2 regions of the Streptomyces sp. NPDC052023 genome follow, and region 1 is predicted to be linked to the other one. Evidence: riboswitches for the same ligand, from Rfam matches in the RefSeq annotation. Region 1 holds a riboswitch; the other holds the start of a gene.
The links. A riboswitch is a leader RNA that binds a small molecule or an ion and turns the genes downstream of it on or off. The one in region 1 is predicted to bind cyclic di-AMP.
Positions count from the first base shown of each region.

Region 2: it holds a riboswitch for cyclic di-AMP, as region 1 does, so the genes downstream of both, ACIHCM_RS27415 (M23 family metallopeptidase) here and ACIHCM_RS07540 (LysM peptidoglycan-binding domain-containing M23 family metallopeptidase) in region 1, are expected to answer to the same signal.

Region 1 covers NZ_JBIUBW010000003.1:2,961-10,340, forward strand. The annotation lists gene ACIHCM_RS07520 (aspartate aminotransferase family protein) at 1-808, shown strand, start outside; gene ACIHCM_RS07525 (helix-turn-helix domain-containing protein) at 885-1,505, shown strand; gene ACIHCM_RS07530 (DUF6126 family protein) at 1,502-1,621, shown strand; gene ACIHCM_RS07535 (tyrosine-protein phosphatase) at 1,625-2,422, opposite strand; cyclic di-AMP (ydaO/yuaA leader) riboswitch at 2,983-3,138, shown strand; gene ACIHCM_RS07540 (LysM peptidoglycan-binding domain-containing M23 family metallopeptidase) at 3,143-4,117, shown strand; gene ACIHCM_RS07545 (SGNH/GDSL hydrolase family protein) at 4,350-5,135, shown strand; gene ACIHCM_RS07550 (TetR family transcriptional regulator C-terminal domain-containing protein) at 5,172-5,789, opposite strand; gene ACIHCM_RS07555 (Glu/Leu/Phe/Val dehydrogenase dimerization domain-containing protein) at 5,843-7,021, opposite strand; gene ACIHCM_RS07560 (MBL fold metallo-hydrolase) at 7,166-7,380, shown strand, end outside.
Region 2 covers NZ_JBIUBW010000016.1:117,120-124,499, forward strand. The annotation lists gene ACIHCM_RS27405 (M16 family metallopeptidase) at 162-1,550, shown strand; gene ACIHCM_RS27410 (M16 family metallopeptidase) at 1,547-2,935, shown strand; cyclic di-AMP (ydaO/yuaA leader) riboswitch at 3,137-3,304, shown strand; gene ACIHCM_RS27415 (M23 family metallopeptidase) at 3,317-4,069, shown strand; gene ACIHCM_RS27420 (GntR family transcriptional regulator) at 4,258-4,953, shown strand; gene ACIHCM_RS27425 (HPr family phosphocarrier protein) at 5,132-5,413, opposite strand; gene ACIHCM_RS27430 (GNAT family N-acetyltransferase) at 5,592-7,380, shown strand, end outside.

The DNA.
Region 1 (7,380 bases):
GAAGAAGGGCGACGTCGCCGCGCTGATCGTGGAACCGATCCAGGGCAAGGGCGTGCACGAGGCCCCGCCCGGCTACCTGCGGGCCGCGCAGGAGCTGCTGCACCGGCACAAGGCGCTGCTCATCGCGGACGAGGTGCAGACGGGCCTGGGCCGCACCGGCGACTTCTACGCGTACCAGCACGAGGAGGGCGTCGAGCCCGACCTGGTCTGCGTCGCGAAGGCACTCTCCGGCGGATATGTGCCGGTGGGTGCCACGCTCGGCAAGGACTGGATCTTCAAGAAGGTCTACTCGTCGATGGACCGGGTGCTGGTCCACTCGGCCAGCTTCGGCTCCAACGCCCAGGCCATGGCGGCCGGTCTCGCGGTGCTGTCCGTCATGGAGAGCGAGCGGGTCGTCGCGGGCGCCCGTGCCACGGGCGACCTGCTCAGGTCCCGGCTGGCCGCGCTGGTCGGCAAGTACGAACTGCTCGCGGACGTGCGTGGCCGTGGACTGATGATCGGCATCGAGTTCGGCCGGCCCCGGTCGCTGAAGCTGCGCAGCCGCTGGGCCATGCTCCAGGCCGCACGCAAGGGGCTCTTCGCGCAGATGGTCGTCGTCCCGCTGCTCCAGCGGCACCGGATCCTCACCCAGGTCTCCGGCGACCACCTGGAGGTGATCAAGCTGATCCCACCGCTGATCATCGGGGAGCGGGAGGTGGACCGGTTCGTGGAGGCCTTCACGGCCGTGATGGACGAGGCGCACAGCGGCGGCGGACTGATGTGGGACTTCGGCAGGACGCTCGTGAAGCAGGCGGTGGCCCACCGCTGACGCCGGGGGGTTCGGCGGGCCTTGCCTCTGAGGCAAACAATTTGCCCCTGAGGCAATCGTCCGGCTGAATGGAGCCATGAGCTCCTCTTCCGAGCCCGGGGCCGAGCCGGCCGTGTCGCTGCCGGCCGTCGCCCCGCAACTCCGCGAACTGCGCCGGCGCGCCTCCCTCACCCTGGAGGCCGCCGCTCGCTCGGCCGGGCTCTCGCCCGCCCATCTGTCCCGGCTGGAGACCGGGCAGCGCCAGCCGTCGCTGCCGATGCTGCTGGCCCTCGCCCGTATCTACGGTACGACCGTCTCGGAGCTGCTCGGCGAGACGGTCGCCGACCGGGACGCCGTCGTGCGGGCCGCCGACATGGAGCCGAGCGGCGCCGGCGGCTGGACGTACTGGCAGGCGGGCGCCTCCGGGCGGGGCATGCAGGCCCTGCGGGTGCATGTGCCCTACGGCTCGCAGGGCGACATCGTGCGGGTGCACGCCGGTGAGGAGTGGCTGTACGTCCTCCAGGGACGGCTGCGGCTGCGCCTCGGGGATGCCGCGCACCGGCTCGGCCCGGGCGACAGCGCCCACTTCGACTCCCTGACCCCGCACCGCATCGCCGCCGAGGACCCGGGCGGGGTCGACCTCCTCTTCGTCCACACCCTGCTGCAGAGCCCCACGGCCGCGCTCTGCCTCGGCCCTACCACGGGAGACATGCCATGAGAGACACCGAGGGGAAGATTCCCCGGGGTATCTGGGTCCGGTTCGTCATCTACCTCGTGGCGGGACACCTCTTCGCCGGCTTCCTCTATCTGCTTTTCGAGGTCGGCGCCAAGTAGAGGTCAGTCGAGCAGGCGCTCGCGCAGTCGTTCCCGGGTCCCGGGGGCTACGCCGAGCCCCTGCGCCAGGTAGGTGTCGACGTCGCCCCAGGTCTCCTCGACGGTCTCGAACGCCGCCGTCAGATACTCGGCGCGCGCGTCGAAGAGCGGGCTGAGCAGCTCCATGACCTCCGGGGAGTACGCCGAGGCGGAGCTGCCGCCCCGGTGCACCTTGTAGCGGCGGTGCTTGGCGTTGGACTCCAGGTAGTCGGCGAGGATCGCCTCGCGCTCCACACCCAGCGCGAGCAGCGTGACGGCGATCGACAGCCCGGCGCGGTCCTTGCCCGCCGCGCAGTGCATCAGCGCGGGGACGCTGTCCTCGGCGATCGCGTGCAGCACCTGGGAGTGCTCGGCGGTGCGCTCCTTGACGATCATGCGGTACGAGGTGACCATCCGGTCCGCGGCCCTGCCGTCGGCCAGGACCTCCCGCAGCTGCTCCACGTCGCCGTCCCGGACCATCTTCCAGAACTCCGCGCCGTCCGCCGGGTCGGACAGCGGCAGGTTGACGTTGCGCACACCCGGCAGCTCGATGTCCGGGCCCTCCAGCCTCTGGTCCGCGGCGTTACGGAAGTCGAAGATCGTGTGCAGCCCCAGTGAGGCGAGGAACGTGGCGTCCTGCGCGGTCGCGTGGGCGAGGTGGCCGCTGCGGAACAGCACTCCCTGCCGCACCCTGCGCCCGTCCACCGTCGGCAGTCCGCCCACGTCACGGAAGTTGCGCACTCCGGCCAGTTCGGGCTCGGTCGACGGCACGTGCTGCGTCACGGGGGCTCCCTCCCATCGGCCCCGTCGGCGCGGCTCGTCGACGGGCACGTCTTGACGATACGACACGGATTTCCCCGGCCATGAGTTGTCCTGAGGCGGTCAGGGGAGCACGAACTGCGCCCGCGAGCCGTACACCCGACAGCGCTGTACCAATGTGGCGAATCGGGCGAAATGCGCGGGATGTCTTCATGGTGCGACGGGGGCCGCATCCTGAACCGGGTGTGACTGTTTTTCCTCCAAGAATCCCATCTAGGCTGTCTGTCCGAATTAGGCCCTTCTTTCCAACTCTCTCTCAAATAAGGAAACCTGGAGCAGGGTCACGTGAGCAGCGTCATATCCGTGACCGAGCGTCGTTTGTCATGCATGTGTAATTCACGTGCCTTTTAAGGGCGTTTACGGAAATCACACGCTCTCCGATGCACGGAGTGTGACCGGAATTCGGGTGAACGGATCACGAAAACGGCGTTCCGGCGGAACCTCTTGCTTGTCCCGTTGCGTCGCGGTCGCTTACGTTCCACACCGATCCGGGCGGACGCCTAATCCTGCCGCCGCCCGGTGCCCGCGCAAACCCACCCGTGTTCGGCAGGAGCGGGGGACCCACAGGTAGTTGCCTGTTCCGGTTCCCGGAACGGCTCGGGGTAAAGCCTCGTCCCGACGCGGCCGGACATCTCCAGTCCGCACCCGACAGCTCACCTCGCAGGCGCCGGAGAGGAATTCGCCATGCCCGCGAAGGGTAAGCACCGCCGTCCGAAGACCCAGCGCTTCACCCGTTCCATCGCCGTCGCCGGAACCGGTGGCGCCGCACTCGCCCTCCCGCTGATGGGGGCCGCCGGCGCCCACGCCGCCACCCCCCAGTCCGCCGCGGAGAAGGCCGTTCAGTCGGTCCCGGTCCAAAAGACGGCAGTGCAGCAGCAGTCCGCCGAAAAGCAGTCCACCGCCAAGAAGGCCGGTGTGCGGACGTATTCGGTGAAGGTCGGCGACTACCTCTCGAAGATCGCCGACGAGCAGAACGTCAGCGGTGGCTGGCAGCGGCTCTACGAGGACAACCGTGAGGCGGTGGGTCAGGACCCGTCGCTCATCCACCCCGGTCTGAAGCTCACGATCGGCGCGAAGGCAGCGGCGAGCGGCGGTAAGCAGCCGACCGCGCCGTCCGCCGCCGCTCCCTCCGCCCCGGCCGCATCGCCGGCCACGACCGAGGCGTCGCAGTCCTCGAACGCGTCCGAAGCCGCGGCGAACACGTCCGAGGCCCCGGCCTCCACCCAGGCCGCGGAGACCGCCACCTCCACCGGCTTCTCCGCCCCCGTGGACGGCGCCGGCGTCGGTACCGCCTACCGCGTGGCAGGCAGCATGTGGTCCAGCGGCTACCACACGGGCGTCGACTTCGCCGCCGCGACCGGCACCCCGCTGAAGGCCGTCGGCGCGGGCACGGTCGTCTCCGCGGGCTGGGCCGGCGCGTACGGAAACCAGGTCGTCATCAAGCTCGCCGACGGCTACTACGCCCAGTACGCCCACCTGTCCTCGCTCTCCGTCGCCAGCGGCCAGAGCGTGACCGCGGGCCAGCAGATCGGCCTCTCCGGTTCGACCGGCAACTCCACGGGCCCGCACCTGCACTTCGAGATCCGCACCACGCCGGACTACGGCTCGGACGTCGACCCGGTCGCCTACCTCGCCTCCAAGGGCGTCTCGATCGGCTGACGCACGCGCCGCTCACGCCACCGAAGGCCGGACCCCGATCCCCGGGTCCGGCCTTCGGTGCGTTCGGTGCCTGCGGTCGTTGCGGGCCTACGGCGTTATTCCGCAGTTGACCAATCCTTTGGCCGTGGCCTTTCTCACCGTCCGTCAACCCCTTCCTACGGTCGCGTAGGTCACATTCGAAGGGGAATCATGTCCCGACGTGGCAGACGATTCGAAGAGTGACAGCAGATCAGTGATCGGGTCGTACGTGGCGGTGGGGGACAGCTTCACCGAGGGCGTCGGCGACCCCGGCCCCGACGGGGCGTTCGTCGGCTGGGCCGACCGGTTCGCCGTACTGCTCGCGGACCGCCGTCCCGAGGGCGACTTCCAGTACACCAATCTCGCCGTGCGCGGCAGGCTGCTCGACCAGATCGTGGCGGAACAGATCCCGAGGGCCGTCGAACTCAGGCCGGACCTGGTGTCGTTCTGCGCCGGCGGCAACGACATCATCCGCCCGGGCACCGACCCCGACGACGTGGCCGAGCGCTTCGAGACGGCGGTCGCCGCGCTGACCGCCGCCGTCGGCACCGTCCTGGTGACGACCGGTTTCGACACCCGGGGCGTCCCCGTGCTCAGGCATCTGCGCGGCAAGATCGCCACCTACAACGGCCATGTGCGGGCCATCGCCGACCGGTACGGCTGCCCGGTGCTCGACCTGTGGTCGCTCAAGTCCGTCCAGGACCGCCGAGCGTGGGACCACGACCGGCTGCACCTGTCTCCCGAGGGGCACACGCGGGTGGCGCTGCGCGCCGGTCAGGCCCTACGCCTCGCCGTCCCCGCCGACCCGGAGCAGCCCTGGCCGCCGCTTCCGCCGCGGGGCACCCTCGACGTGCGCCGGGACGACGTGTACTGGGCGCGTGAGTACCTGGTGCCGTGGATCGGCCGGCGGCTGCGCGGTCAGTCCTCCGGCGACCACGTCACGGCCAAGGGCATGCTGTCGCCGGACGACATCAAGATGCGGATCGCGTCGGTGGCTTGAGGCGTTCGGTGCACAGGGCGACGGATCGCCGGCGGCTCAGCGCCGCCCGGCCGCCGGCACCTCCGTCAGCCCCAGCTCCCGGGCCAGCGCCTCGTCCACCCACTCCTGGGCACGCGCGCGGGAGACCGCTCCCGCGTAGGACGTGATCTGCACGGCCAGCCCGTCGAGCAGGGCGGTCAGGCGCAGGGCCGAGCCCATGGGGTCCGGGCAGTGGAACTCGCCGGCCGCCACACCCTCGGCGATGACCTCGGCGATCGCCGCCTTCCACCGCTTGTCGAGGTCCCGGGTGACCTCCCGCAGCGCGGGCTCGCGCAGCGCCGCCGCCCAGCCCTCGATCCACAGCCGCCAGCCCTTGGCCGGGCCTGTCGGCGCGTACCAGCGCACCGCCGACCGCAGCCGGCGCAGTGCCGTCGTCCGCCGCCCGAGCAACTTGCCCAGATGGGCGAGATCGTCCTCCGCCGCGTACGCGAACGCGGCGGCGACCAGCCTCTCCTTCGTCGAGAAGTGGTACAGCACCAGCGCGTTGCTCACACCGAGCGCGGAGGCCACATCGGCGATCCGCACCGCCGCCACGCCCCGTGTCTCGATCTGCTCCACGGCGGCGCGCAACAACTCCTCGCGCCGCTCCGCCACGCTCAACCGCACTCTCGCCACCCCGTCACCCTAACGGGCCACGTCCGGCCGGTGGCCGGGCGGTGACCTTCCCCTCAGCGGTACGACCCGAAGCGCTCCGCGAGCAGTGGCAGCCGGTCCGCGGCCACGGCGTGCGCGGCGGCACGCGGCGTGCTCCCGTCGGCCTCCGCGCGTGCCAGCACCACATCGGTCAGGGCGCGCATCGAGCGCCGCGTGTACGCGAACGCCTCGTCCGCGTCCGCGCCGATGTCGCCGAACAACGTCCACCACCACCACGCGTTCGTTCCGGAGTTGACCACCACGTCGGGCAGCACCGCCACCCCGCGCGCGGTGAGCAGCGCCTCCGCCTCCGGGACGACGGGCATGTTGGCGGCCTCGACGATCCAGCGGGCGGTGATGCGCTCCTGGTCCGCGACACCGACCGCGTAGGAGACGGCGGCCGGCACCAGCACCTCCGCGTCGGCGGCCAGCCAGGCGTCGCCGGGAAGTTCGCGGTCCCCGGGGCGCAGCGCCGAGCGGGCGACCGTGCCGTAGGCGTCCCGCGCGGCGAGCAGCGCGTCGACGTCGAGCCCCGCCGGGTTGGCGATCGTGCCCCTGACGTCGGCGACGGCCACGACGGTCAGGCCCGCGCGCGTGAGGAAACGTGCCGTTGCGCCGCCCATGGTGCCCAGGCCCTGCACGGCGACCCGGGTGCCCGCGTACGGCACGCCTGCCCGGTCCAGGGCCGCCAGCACGGACTCCGCGACCCCGCAGCCGCCGACCAGCTCGCCCAGCCCGATCCCGTCCACCCGCACCGCGAAGGCGTCGGCGAGCCGTCTGCGGGCCGCCACCTCGTCGTCCAGCAGCGGATACACGGCCTGGATCGACGAGACGAGCCCTGCCTCGGCGGCGGCCCGGTCCACCAGGTCCTGGGTGACACCGAGGTCCTCGCCGGTGGTCCAGAACGTCTCGATGTACGGCCGCACGGCCCGCAGGTACCGCACCAGCAACCCGTACGCTCCCGGGTCCCGGGGGTCGCAGTCGATGCCGCCCTTGGCGCCGCCGAGGGGGACGTAGCGGGCCTCGGGGTCGTAGTGCAGGGCCTCCTTCACCGTCATGCCGCGGGCGAGCCCGGCGACCTCGTCCAGCGTGCAGCCCGCGCGCATCCGGAGCCCGCCGCTGGCGACGCCGCGCACCAGGCGGTCGACGACCAGGAAGCCCTGGCGGCCGGTGACGTGGTCGGTCCAGGTGAGCGACAGCAGGGGGGTGGTCACGGAAAGCTCCTTGTGGCAGCAGGTGTCTCCCGGCTCGCGCGCAGGCCTACGTACTGAATCACGAGTCAGTATGGGGCCGGGCGGCGAGTGGTGTCGGTGGGGCGGACCATAATGGAGCTCTCACCGATTCCACCTGGAGGTACCGTGGCCGGTTCCCGTTCCCTGAGCTCCGGGCTCCGCGCGCTGCAGCCCGCGGCCTTCGGCGTGGAGCCGAGCGGCGAGCGCATGGCGCGCATCCGCAGATCGCCGCACTTCAAGGACGGAGTGTTCCAGAACCCCGGCGGGCCCTCGCGGATCCGGCCCTCGGGTTCCACGCTCGAGTTCGCCAAGACCTACTTCGACAAGGACGCGCGCAACCG
Region 2 (7,380 bases), on a different contig from region 1:
GCGCTGACCCGCAGGCTACGCCCTCGTGAGGGGCAACCCGGTTCTCGCTCTGGGCGTACGCGGTCCGGGAACTTCACACCAGGTCGGCACGCTTGCATACAGTGGCAGGACTGGCAGGATTTCCGCGGTTTCCCGACCGCACCGCGATCGAAGGGACGTACATGCCCATGGGTCACACGGCCACAGCCGAGGCAGGCTCCGGCGGGCTGACAGCGACAGAGCACCGCCTGGACAACGGCCTGCGTGTGGTGCTCTCCGAGGACCACCTGACCCCGGTCGCCGCGGTGTGCCTGTGGTACGACGTCGGCTCACGCCACGAGGTCAAGGGGCGCACCGGCCTGGCTCACCTTTTCGAGCACTTGATGTTCCAGGGGTCCGCCCAGGTGAAGGGCAACGGGCACTTCGAACTGGTCCAGGGCGCGGGAGGCTCCCTGAACGGCACCACCAGCTTCGAGCGCACCAACTACTTCGAGACCATGCCCACCCACCAGCTGGAGCTCGCCCTCTGGCTGGAGGCGGACCGCATGGGCTCGCTGCTCACCGCCCTCGACGAGGAGTCGATGGAGAACCAGCGGGACGTCGTCAAGAACGAGCGCCGCCAGCGCTACGACAACGTCCCCTACGGCACCGCCTTCGAGAGGCTCGCCGCCCTCGCCTACCCGGAGGGCCACCCTTACCACCACACGCCGATCGGCTCGATGGCCGACCTGGACGCGGCGACCCTGGAGGACGCCCGCCAGTTCTTCCGGACGTACTACGCGCCGAACAACGCGGTGCTCTCGGTCGTCGGCGACATCGATCCCGAGCAGACGCTCGAATGGATCAAGAAGTATTTCGGCTCCATCGCCGGCCACGACGGCAAGCCCACCCCCCGTGACGGCTCGCTGCCCGAGGTCATCGGCAGGGAGCTGCGTGAGGTCGTCGAGGAGGAGGTCCCGGCGCGGGCCCTGATGGGCGCCTACCGGCTCCCGCACGACGGCACACGCGCGTGCGACGCGGCCGATGTCGCGCTCACCATCCTCGGCGGCGGCGAGTCGTCCCGCCTGTACAACCGGCTGGTACGACGGGACCGTACCGCCGTCGCGGCCGGGTTCGGCCTGCTGCGGCTGGCCGGAGCGCCCTCCCTGGGGTGGCTGGACGTGAAGACGTCCGGGGACGTCGAGGTGCCGGTCATCGAGGCGGCCATCGACGAGGAGCTCACCCGGTTCGCCGAGGAGGGCCCGACGGCCGAGGAAATGGAACGCGCGCAGGCCCTGTTGGAGCGCGAGTGGCTGGACCGGCTCGGCACGGTCGCCAGCCGCGCCGACGAACTCTGCAGGTACGCGGTGCTGTTCGGCGACCCCAAGCTCGCCTTCACCGCCGTGCGGCGCGTCCTGGAGGTGACGGCCGAGGAGGTCCAGGAGGTCGCCAAGGCACGCCTGCGGCCCGACAACCGCGCGGTACTCGTCTACGAGCCCACGGCCACCGAAGCCGGCGAGACCGACGCAGACGACGACACCGACGCCGCGCCGGCCGCCGCCGGCGACGACACCGAGGAGGCGGCCAAGTGACCGAGCTCGCCACGATGGACTTCCACCCCCAGCCGCAGGCGGGCGAGGCCCGCCCCTGGGCGTTCCCGGCCCCCACGCGCGGGGCGCTGGACAACGGCTTGACGGTGCTGCGCTGCCACCGGCCCGGCCAGCAGGTCGTCGCCGTGGAGGTGCTGCTGGACGCGCCTTTGGAGGCCGAGCCGGCCGGCCTGGACGGCGTCGCCACGATCATGGCGCGGGCCTTCTCCGAGGGCACCGACAAGCACTCCGCCGAGGAGTTCGCGGCCGAGCTGGAGCGCTGCGGCGCCACCCTGGACTCGCACGCGGACCACCCCGGGGTCCGGCTGAGCCTGGAGGTGCCGGTCTCCCGCCTGCCCAAGGCCCTCGGCCTGCTGGCCGACGCCCTCAGGGCTCCCGCGTTCGCCGACAGCGAGGTCGAGCGGCTGGTCCGCAACCGCCTCGACGAGATCCCGCACGAGCTGGCCAACCCGGCCCGGCGGGCCGCCAAGGAGCTCTCCAAGGAGCTGTTCCCGGCGGCCTCGCGCATGTCCCGGCCGCGCCAGGGCACCGAGGAGACGGTCGCGAAGATCGACTCCGCCGCCGTACGCGCCTTCTACGAGCGGCACGTCCGCCCCGCCACGGCCACCGCCGTGGTCGTCGGCGACCTCACGGGCGTGGACCTCGACGCACTGCTCGGCGAGACCCTGGGCGCCTGGAGCGGCTCCCAGGCGCAGCCGCGCCCCGTGCCGCCGGTGACCGCCGACGACACCGGCCGCGTGGTGATCGTGGACCGTCCCGGAGCGGTCCAGACCCAGCTGCTGATCGGCCGGGTCGGTCCCGACCGGCACGACCGCGTATGGGCGGCCCAGGTGCTCGGCACGTACTGCCTGGGCGGCACCCTCACCTCCCGCCTGGACCGCGTCCTGCGCGAGGAGAAGGGCTACACCTACGGGGTGCGCTCGTTCGGCCAGGTACTGCGTTCCGCTCCCGACGGCAGCGGTGCCGCCATGCTCGCCATCAGCGGCTCCGTGGACACGCCGAACACCGGCCCCGCGCTGGAGGACCTCTGGACGGTGCTGCGCACGCTCGCCGCGGACGGCCTCACGGACGCCGAGCGGGACGTCGCCGTGCAGAACCTCGTCGGTGTGGCGCCGCTGAAGTACGAGACCGCCGCGGCCGTTGCGGGGACCCTCGCCGACCAGGTCGAGCAGCACCTGCCCGACGACTACCAGGCGAGGCTGTACCAGCAGCTCGCCGCCACGGGGACCGTCGAGGCCACCGCGGCGGTCGTCAGCGCCTTCCCGGCAGACCGGCTGGTGACGGTCCTCGTCGGTGACGCGGCGCAGATCAAGGAGCCCGTCGAGGCCCTCGGCATCGGTGAAGTCACCGTCGTGGCGGCCGAGTAGAGGCCGCGGAGGGCACGCGCGCGCAGGGGCCCTGGTGACGGATGCGTCACCAGGGCCCCTCTATGTCCGGATTGGGGCGGAGGTTGCCTGTCTGACCTGTGGGATGCGCTACAAACGCCGGATTGCGTTTGGGGATTGAAAGATGTCCCGCTTAGCGTCATCCGGGCTGTCCGTCAGGCAGTGCGCCGCACCCGCGGCACCGGACAGTCATCGCCGAGTCCCCGTACGGCGCGAGCCAGGGGAGCCGGGGACCCAACCATGAAGTCCCTGGGGTGAATCGGACGCCCGCGCGCCCAGCGAGGGAGTCCGTAGGAGACCTTCCTGCTCCGAACCCGTCAGCTAACCCGGTAGGCGAGAGGGAAGGAAAGGACCAGCCACCACATGGCGTTCACGCGCGCCACCGGGAAGCATCGCCGTCCCAGCCGGATGAAGCGCACCACCGCCCGCGCGGCGGGTGTCGCGGCGCTCACCACCACCGGTGTCATCGGCACCCTGGCCGCTCCCGCGCTCGCCGCCGAGCCCGCGGCCGAGCAGACCGGCCTGCTCCCGGTCATCACCATCGGCGACTCGGTCGCCGAGCAGATAGACGCCCAGGCCGCCGCCCAGAAGCAGGCCGCCGCGGAGAAGAAGGCCGAGGCCGCCGCGAAGAAGCGGGCGGAGGAGCGGGCCGAGGAGGCGCGCGAGGCCAAGGAGCGCGCCGCCCGCGAGGCCGAGCGCAAGCGCCTCAACACCTACGTGGCGCCGATCAGCGGCTCCTACGTCTCCACCGGCTACCGGTCCGGCGGCGCGCTGTGGTCCTCCGGCAGCCACACGGGTGTCGACTTCCACGCCGCGAGCGGCACGCCCGTGCACGCGGTCGGCTCCGGCACCGTGGTCGAGGCCGGCTGGGGCGGGGCGTACGGCAATCAAGTCGTGATCAAGATGAACGACGGTACGTACACCCAGTACGGTCACCTGTCGTCCATCGCGGTCTCGGTGGGCCAGACGGTCACCCCGGGGCAGCAGATCGCCCTGTCCGGCGCCACCGGCAACGTCACCGGAGCGCACCTGCACTTCGAGGCCCGCACGACGGCCGAGTACGGCACGGACATCGACCCGGTCGCCTACCTCCGCTCGCACGGCGTCGGCGTCTGACGGCGCATCGCCCCGCTTCCCGCGGCCCCGGCTCCCTGAGCCGGGGCTTTCGGCGTTTCGTGCGCCGGTATGTCCAAAAGATATCCATGGATTCCGGCCCGCCATCGGAAATCCCGGCCCATTGCAATAGAGTCACGGAACACACGTCAGTCGTCGACGTTGCACGGGGATTAAGGCGGAGGTCGGTCATGCGTATTCCGGCGCATTCGGTGTGCACGGCCATCCGGGACGACATCGTCGCGGGTGTCTACGAGCGGGGCGGCCGGCTCACCGAGGAACTCCTCGCCCGCCGCTACGGAGTCTCGCGCGTCCCCGTTCGCGAGGCCCTGCGCACGCTGGAGGCGGAGGGCTTCGTGGTGACCCGGCGGCACGCGGGCGCGTGCGTGGCGGAACCGACGGAGCAGGAGGCCGCCGACCTGCTGGAGATGCGCCTGCTGCTGGAACCGCTCGGTGCCGCGCGGGCCGCGCAGCGGCGCACCGAGGCCCATCTGAAGGTGCTGCGCGGCCTGGTCAGACTGGGCCAGGACCGTGCCAGGCGGGGTGGCAGCGAGGATCTGCGCTCGCTGGGCGGCTGGTTTCACGAGACGCTCGCCCAGGCCTCCGGCAGCCCCGCCCTGATCGCGATGCTGACCCAGCTGCGACACAAGATCGCCTGGATGTACGCCGTGGAGGCGCCTGTCAGCCCCGCGGAGTCCTGGACGGAGCACGGTGCGATCGTGGACGCGGTGGCGCGCGGCGACGGTGAGCGGGCGCGGGCGGTCACGGCGCTGCACGCCGAGCGTGCGACCGGCGCGCACCGGCTCCGCTTCCCCGGAAAAGGTGATCGCGCGGACCGTGTGAGGACTTCGCAACATGCCGTAAACATGTCGGGCCTACGGCATTAACACGAGCACCGTATACAAAGAAGCGAAATCCTGCGGCGGCGCCTTTTTGCTGCCCTTTTCGGCGTTCCCGGAATTATTGACGAGCCGAGTTGCGAAAACGCGGGCGAGCGGGCCGGAATACGGCTGAAGCCGCGCCGCCCGGAAAGGGCGACGCGGCTTCAGGAATGCCGTCAGCGGGTCAGACGGTCTCGGGAAGCTCCTCGAGGCCCTCGGCGACCAGCTTGGCCAGACGGTCGAGCGCGGCGTCCGCGCCCTCGGCGTCGGAAGCCAGGACGATCTCCTCGCCACCCTGGGCGCCCAGCCCCAGGACGGCCAGCATGGAGGCCGCGTTGACGGGGTTGCCGCCCGCCTTGGCGATCGTCACCGGGACGCCTGCGGCCGTGGCGGCTCGGACGAAGATGGAGGCGGGGCGGGCGTGGAGACCCTCGGCCCAGCCGACGTTGACGCGGCGCTCAGCCATGTGATGCTGCCCTTCAGGTGTTCAGGGTTGTCTAGACCAGTTTCCCATATCGTGAAGCATGCCCGGACGGGCCCGTGTCCCGTCCGGGGAGCGAGCCGGACCGCGGCCTCGGTCCGGTCGGCATCCCTCCACAGACTGCCTCGCGCCGATGTCGTACGCGAGCCGTACTCTGGGGCCCATGCAGAGCCCGTCGGACCGGCACGAGTACCCCGCCCACTGGGAGGCCGACGTGGTGCTGCGCGACGGCGGCACCGCGCGCATCCGGCCCATCACCGTCGACGACGCCGAGCGCCTGGTCAGCTTCTACGAGCAGGTCTCGGACGAGTCGAAGTACTACCGCTTCTTCGCGCCCTACCCGCGCCTGTCCGCCAAGGACGTCCACCGCTTCACGCACCACGACTTCGTGGACCGGGTGGGACTCGCGGCCACCATCGGCGGCGAGTTCATTGCCACCGTACGCTACGACCGCATCGGCGCCGACGGCATGCCCGCGTCCGCGCCCGCCGACGAGGCGGAGGTCGCCTTCCTGGTGCAGGACGCCCACCAAGGGCGCGGTGTCGCCTCGACGCTGCTGGAGCACATCGGCGCCGTCGCCCGCGAGCGCGGCATCCGCCGCTTCGCCGCCGAGGTGCTGCCCTCCAACACCAAGATGATCAAGGTGTTCACGGACGCCGGGTACACCCAGAAGCGCAGTTTCGAGGACGGTGTCGTACGCCTGGAGTTCGACCTCGAGCCCACCGACCGCTCGCTCGCGGTGCAACGCGCGCGGGAGCAGCGCGCGGAGGGACGGTCGGTACGGCGGCTGCTGACGCCCGGCTCGATCGCCGTCGTCGGCACCGGACGCACGCCCGGGGGCGTCGGCCGCAGCGTGCTCGGCAACATCCGGGAAGCCGGGTTCACCGGCCGCCTGTACGCCGTCAACAGGGCGCTCGGCGAAGGGCAGAAGGAGCTCGACGGGGTCCCGGCATACCGCTCGGTGCGGGACATCGACGAGCCCGTGGACCTCGCCGTGGTGGCGGTGCCCGCGGAGCACGTGCCCGAGGTGGTCGCCGAATGCGGGGAGCACGGGGTGCAGGGGCTCGTCGTGGTCTCCGCCGGGTACGCCGAGAGCGGGCCCGACGGACGTGAGCGCCAGCGTGAGCTCGTGCGGCACGCGCGCGCGTACGGCATGCGGATCATCGGGCCGAACACCTTCGGGATCATCAACACCTCCCCGGAGGTGCGGCTCAACGCCTCGCTGGCACCGGAGATGCCGCGGCCCGGGCGGATCGGGCTGTTCGCGCAGTCCGGGGCGATCGGCATCGCGCTGCTGTCCCGGCTGCACCGGCGCGGCGGCGGCGTCACGGGGGACACGGGCGTGTCGACGTTCGTCTCCTCCGGCAACCGCGCGGACGTCTCCGGCAACGACCTGATCCAGTACTGGTACGACGATCCGGACACCGACGTCGTCCTGATGTACCTGGAGTCCATCGGCAACCCGCGCAAGTTCACCCGCCTCGCGCGCAGGACGGCGGCGGCGAAGCCGCTCGTCGTGGTCCAGGGCGCGCGCCACGGGGGAGCGGCACCGCAGGGACACGCGGTACGGGCGACGCGGCTGCCGTACGCCACCGTGTCCGCGCTGCTGGGGCAGGCCGGCGTGATCCGGGTCGACACGATCACCGAGCTGGTGGACGCCGGGCTGCTGCTCGCGCGCCAGCCGCTGCCCGCGGGGCCACGCGTGGCGATCGTGGGGAACTCCGAGTCGCTGGGGCTGCTCACGTACGACGCCTGTCTGACCGAAGGGCTGCGGCCCCAGGCTCCGCTGGACCTCACCACCGCGGCCTCGCCGGAGGACTTCCGCCAGGCGCTGACGCGGGCGCTGGCGGACGACACGTGTGACGCCGTCGTGGTGACCGCGATACCGATGGTGGGGGAGGGGACGGCGGGGGACGCGGCGCTGGCGGAGGCACTGAGGTCGGGCGCGGCGG